DNA from 2 places in the Paenibacillus sp. SSG-1 genome. Region 1 is predicted to be linked to the other one. Evidence: predicted binding sites of a transcription regulator. Region 1 holds the regulator's gene; the other holds the start of a gene.
The links. Region 1 encodes LexA, which represses DNA repair genes until DNA is damaged. Its sites were predicted from a motif close to CGAACATATGTTCG; they were not measured.

Region 2: BCV73_RS07700 (YolD-like family protein) is a predicted target of LexA. The motif match lies at 1,854-1,867, and genes of this name have one in related genera.

The regions. Positions count from the first base shown of each region.
Region 1 is NZ_MBRK01000001.1:3,526,275-3,529,384, reverse strand. Features, by position in the region: gene BCV73_RS16250 (response regulator transcription factor) at 1-892, shown strand, start outside; gene lexA (transcriptional repressor LexA) at 988-1,614, opposite strand; gene BCV73_RS16240 (LysM peptidoglycan-binding domain-containing protein) at 1,938-2,234, shown strand; gene BCV73_RS16235 (DUF896 domain-containing protein) at 2,336-2,518, shown strand; gene BCV73_RS16230 (hypothetical protein) at 2,756-3,110, shown strand, end outside.
Region 2 is NZ_MBRK01000001.1:1,634,266-1,637,375, forward strand. Features, by position in the region: gene BCV73_RS07690 (YhgE/Pip domain-containing protein) at 1-817, opposite strand, end outside; gene BCV73_RS07695 (YfiT family bacillithiol transferase) at 900-1,427, opposite strand; gene BCV73_RS07700 (YolD-like family protein) at 1,549-1,809, opposite strand; gene BCV73_RS07705 (HD domain-containing protein) at 1,917-2,585, shown strand; gene BCV73_RS07710 (polysaccharide deacetylase family protein) at 2,593-3,110, opposite strand, start outside.

The DNA.
Region 1 (3,110 bases):
TATGCTCAAGCCGATCGGGAAAGAGCTGCTGCTCTCCATGATTTCCGGACTTGCTCAGGAGATGGACCGGGAGAATGAAATCGTGCGCGAGGCGGAGCTGCTGAAGTCTAACCTGAAGTATTTGCGTGAGGCTGTGTTTCAGCGCTGGGCGAGCGGACTCGATACCGGGCGCCTTGACGTCGCGTCTATAATTGAGAGCTACCCCGCATTCCAACTGGTAATGGTTAAGATGGAGAGCGACGCGCCGGTGCATCTGGAGCATTTTATTATTGAAAATGTGCTTGGTGAGCTGATTGAAGCGCACGGCTGCGGATTTGTGACAAGCATGGACGAAACGAGCCTGATCGGCCTCGTCTCGCTGGGGGAAGAGGGAGGCATGAAACGTCTGACGGATGAGCTGCGCGCTAACTTGAAACGATGCGTCAAGGTGCCTTTCCAGATTCAGTCGACGGGACTTATCACAGACATTCACCGGGTGCCGGAGGAAGTGCGGCGGATGCGCCAGGAATCGGCATCGCTGGAGTACGAATACAACAACCCGGGCGGTAACCGAGCGATCGAGGTTGCGGTGCAGTACATCAAAGCGCACTATCATACGGATCTGTCCCTGGAAAAGGTAGCTTCGGTCGTGTTCCTGAATCCGGTCTATTTCAGCCAGCTGTTTAAGCAGAAGACGGGAAGCGGCTTCAAGGAATACATCACCAATCTGCGGATCGAACAAGCCTCCAAGCTGCTGCTGCAAACGCATTTGAAGCTGGCCGACATTTCGGACAAAGTCGGATATGTGGACGTCAAGCATTTTACCCAGGTATTTCGCAAAAAAACGGGAAAAACCCCGACGGAGTACCGTCTGGAGCAAACGGCGGATTCCCGTGAGGTGTGTCCCACCTGAATCATCCTGCCTTGATCCCAACGCCGAAAAGAGCCCTTGACCTTCCTGAGTAAGGAAGAGCAAGGGCTCTATTGCTGCTTGTCCAGCATCATCTGCTAGTGAATATCGCGGAACAGCCCGACGACTTTGCCCAGAATGGTGACATGGTTCAGACGCAAAGGTTCGTAAGCCGGGTTCTCCGGTTGAAGCCGGATATGGTCCTTCTCCTTGTAAAACGTCTTCACGGTTGCTTCATCCTCATCCGTCATGGCAACGACGATGTCCCCGTTATCGGCTGTCTGCTGCTGTCTCACGATGACGTAGTCACCGTTATGAATGCCCGCCTCGATCATACTGTCCCCAACGACGGAAAGCATAAATACTTTCTCATCTCCAACATAGTGCTGCGGCAGAGGGAAGTAATCTTCAATGTTCTCCGTTGCCGTGATCGGCACCCCAGCTGTGACCTTGCCTACTACGGGAACTCTGGCGATCGTATGCGTGAACAGATTGCTGCTCTCGGATTCTTCTTGTCCCAACAGTTCGATGGCACGAGGCTTCGTAGGGTCTCTGCGGATCAAGCCTTTCTTCTCCAGTCGGTCCAAATGGCCGTGTACGGTCGAGCTGGAAGCCAACCCTACCGCCTCACCGATCTCTCGGACGGACGGAGGATAACCCTTGGCGCGGACTTCATTTCTGATAAATTCCAATATCGCTTGCTGCCGGCTAGATATCTTTGACATTCCCCATCAACCCCATTTAGTAACGTTTGGTAAAATTATAACATAGAACTGCCGTTCGTACAAACATAAGTTCTAAATGATTTTGCTTTGATAGAGCGGGATTTTCGCGGCTTCTGAATGAAGGAAGCCCGCCTCTAAAAACATAGGAACAATTGTTCGAAAAAAGTATTGAACAAAACAAATGTTCGTGTTATATTGTTCTCATAAAACAAGAACAAACGTTTGGAGGCGTAATATTTATGCTGAAACACACTACATACCAAAGTATTTATAATAACCCATCCGTTAACCCATCCATCAATGAAGCTATAGCATCTCCTTGGTTGAAGAAAGTCCAGTCCATCGTGCCAGGCCCTGCCTTGATCAAACTGATCCTGGCGGCCCTGATTATTTTGGTGGGATGCACAGGTGTCGTTCGCGTATTCGCGGGAACCTCGGATGATGTTCGGTTAGAGAAAAATGTCATCGTTCAGCAAGGCGATACGCTGTGGGGAATCGCTTCTGCCCATAAGCCGGAAGACATGGATATCCGCGCATACATTATGGCGGTGAAGAAGTATAACGATTTAACCAGCAGCGAAATTCAAGCCGGAGAAGTATTGGCACTCCCCCAATATTAATAGAAGATAAATGATCAAGAGCTTGGAAAGGTGTGAACCTTGACAAGCTCTTTTTATCATGGCAAAGTTAGGTATGACTTGAATATTGGAGGAGTAATTGTATGGATATCGACAGCGTTGTAGAGAGAATTAATGAGCTTGCGCGCAAGCAAAAGGAATCCGGTTTAACCGAAGAGGAAATCGAAGAACGGGCCAAGCTTCGTGAGAGATACCTTCAGAATGTCCGCAGAAATTTCAGACAGCAGCTGGACTCGATTGAATGGGTGGATGAAGAGAAGAAATAACACCCGCTGCTGGATTAGACTCATACATTCGATTATGGTATAGACTGACTCAAGGTTTTGTATGGCTCACTACCGAGAACAGAATGCTTCTATGTAAGCGCACCAAGTTTTCCTTCATTTGCTTTCTATTATATAGAATGTGAAACTACAGGAATAATTGCTGTAAGCAGTATTGGGCCGTTATATATGAGGAAGTAAATAACGATATAGCCGAAAGCATTTTGAGGAGGTTCGTGAATGGCCCGTTCATGGGAAAGACAGGTAAGAAAAAATTCAGCGCAGCTGAACAAGCAGAGAAAGAAAGAGGGAAAGCCATCCATCTATAGCACGGGAGGTCCATCGGCTGACATTTATAAAGGAAGAAACTATGTACTTCCGATTACGATGGTCGCTCTGGCCGCGGTTTACTTCCTGCTCGGAATGCTCGGACAGGAGGGTACGGCGGGAAACAGCGGCATGACCTGGATCATTATGGCCATGTACGTGTTCCTGGGCTTGATGATCTTTTTGCGCAGGCCTTTCCTGCGTGTGGAGAAAAACGCCGTATCGACGATCAAGTTCAACCGGGATCGGCGACTGACCGCAGACAATA
Region 2 (3,110 bases), 1.9 Mb from region 1:
GCAGCAGATCCTGCTTTACGTTCGGCGCGATATCCTTGGCAGCCGTGGAAGCCTTGCCCATAAAATCGCCCAGACCAGCCGCCAACTGCTGCCCGTTCTTGGCCAGGTCGGTCACTATGGGCAGCGCCCCTTGAGCTTTGGATACCAGCTCGTTGGTCGTATGGATGTCCTGCGCCGCCGTGTTTACGGCTTGGTTGATTTCCGGGAAATTTTTCTCTAGCTCAAACACCAGCGAACGGACCTTCTCAATGGTCGGCAGCTGATTTTGCAGCTCGATGCCAAGCTCGTTGAAAATTTTAAAAATCGTGCCGTTGGCGGTTTTGACGAAATTTTTGCTGACTTCCTGGATGATGCCGCTGGCTCCGGAAGATGTAATCTTCGGGGATACCGCATTGATCTTTTCGTTCACATAATACAAAATTTCGGCGTGGGTCGGGTTGTCCGACAGCACCGTGGCAATCGAGGCCGAAAAATTGTCCGGGATGATGATGCTCGCATAGTAATCCCCGTGCCGAACGCCTCTCATGGCGTCCGCCTCGGAGACGAACCTCCAGCCCAGCTTATGATTGTCCTTCAGCGAGGCGACGACCTCCTTGCCGAGATTCAGCGACTGTCCCTTCATCGTCGTCCCTTTGTCGTTGTTCGCGACGGCAATCGCAATATCACCGGTATTGCCGTAGGGATCCCAGGATGCCTTGATGTTGAACCAGGCGTACAGGGAAGGAAGCATAACAAGACCGGCGATGATGACGAGCGCGGCCCAGTTCGTGACAATGTTTTTCACATCTCTGCCGTAGATGGACAAGATTTTACTCATGAGAACACCTGCCTCAATCATACCATTTTGGTTAGTATTTCATTTGAGGAAGGGCGTCATACCGAAGAACCTGAATCCCGCCTTACCAGCCCATCCGTTCTTTGAGGGTCGTGATGTGCGCAAGATGGTGGTTGCCATGCCAAGCATACGTGCATAGATGCTCGTTCAAATTGGTTTCTCCGTTTGCCGGATGGTTGTATGTTCTGAGCCACTGGTCGCTGTTCAAGCTTTCCAGAACAAGCACAAACCGTTCATGCAGCGCCTCCAGCAGATTCAGGGAAATCTCCGGATCAGGCAGCGCGGAATCCGCAAGTTCAGCCCATAATTGCTCCTCATAAGGTTTTATCACCGGATTATCCTCGGTTAAAGCAAGTTTAAGCCGAATCAGGCTGTTCATGTGGCTGTCTCCGACATGGTGCACGACTTGACGGACGGTCCAGCCGCCCGGCCGATAAGGCGTGTCCAGCTGTTCTTTGGACCATCCGCTGACGGCTTGCCGCAGTTTCGAAGGCAGGCTGCGGATTTCGCCGATTAATGCTGTACGCTCATCTCCAGTCAGTTCTTTTTTCGTTACGCAAAGTCCGATAGGATATTTCAAATCATCGGTCATAGCTAACTCCTCCGTTTGCTCAGTAATATGTGTACGGGAAACCATTGCATTCCAATATGATATAAGCGGTTTCCCTTGTAACCTTTTCGCTAAGGGTTCCTTACGTTCCTTCAAGCCGGCTTTATGTATGCGCGGAAATGATCTCGCTGAATTTGATCCACAGCCATTCGTCTTCAGCTCTAAACTTGATCTCTTCCAGATAGGTGTTAATCACGGTGACGAAGCCCCGGATTTCTTGTTCGGGTCCGGCACCGGCAAGGTGCAGGGTTACTTTCAGGTGACGGCGGAGGGATTCCTCCAGCAAGCGGCTGGTCTGTGTCCAAGCAGCCTCTTTCATGGTAGAATTGAAACTCGCCGACGGTTCACAGGTTCGGTTAATCATCATTTCACCTCATTTATTAAAAGAGCTATGCATTGTATTATAGGCGAATATATGTTCGGATTCAACCGCGATTGTTCAGAAAAATAAAGCTGTTTGGAGGAAAGCATATGGAGACCGACCGAATGATTATGGAAGCAAGGGAATACGTGAAGGATCGTTTAAAGTCTGAGCCGTCCGGCCACGACTGGTGGCATATTTACCGGGTGGCGGAGTGGGCGAAGAGGCTGGCGGAGCAGGAAGGTGCCGACCCGGTCGTCTGCGAGCTGGCGGCCCTTTTTCATGACCTGGCCGACGAGAAAATCGTAGCTTCGAAAGAGGAGGGCATGGCAGCTATTTCCTCTTGGCTCACGGAACATGGGGCGGATGCAGCGCTCGTGGATCATGTGCTGGAGATCATCGGGACCATGTCTTATGGCGGCGGAGGCGGCAGGCCTATGTCGACTTTGGAGGGGCGGGTCGTGCAGGACGCAGATCGTCTGGACGCCATCGGAGCGATCGGTATTGCCCGCACGTTTGCCTTTGGCGGATCAAGGGGAAGACTCATGTATGACCCCGCCGAGCCGCCGCGGAATAATATGACCCAGGAGGAGTACCGCAGCCGGCAGGGGACGACGGTGAACCATTTTTACGAGAAGCTGCTGAAGCTGAAAGATCTGATGAATACGCCGGCGGCCCAGCGGGAGGCTGCTGCCCGCCATGCATTTATGGAGCAGTTTCTTGCGCAATTCCAACGTGAATGGCCCGGGGAGGAAGCGCCAAAAAAGGGGCGCGTTTAAACGCCCCTCAAGGAATGTTGTACTCTACCAGCTCCGATACGGTAACGAAGCGATATCCGCGCTTCTGCAGTTCAGGCAGGATTTGTTTTAACGCGTCGACCGTTTGGGACTTGCCCTCCACGTGGTCGTGCATCAGGACGATGTCGCCGTTGCGCGCGTTGTTCAGCACCTTGTTCACGATCTTGGCGACGCCCGGCCGGTTCCAGTCCCAGGTGTCCTGATGCCAGGACCACATAACGACGAGATAACCCTCCTTCTTGCAAATTTGGATCATACGGTCGTTATAATATCCTCCGGGAGGGCGAAACAGGTAGGTTTTTTTACCGGTAACCTGGTATATGGCTTCCTGGGTTTCCCGCAGCTCCCGCACGATGACCTCCGGTGAGCTTCGGCGGTTAAAATACATATGGTCGAAGGTGTGGTTGGCAAGCTCATGGCCTTCGGCCACCTGCCGCTTGGCCAGCTCCGGGTGCTCCTGAACCTGTTTGCCGACGACAAAAAACGTTGCCTTTGCGTGATACTGCT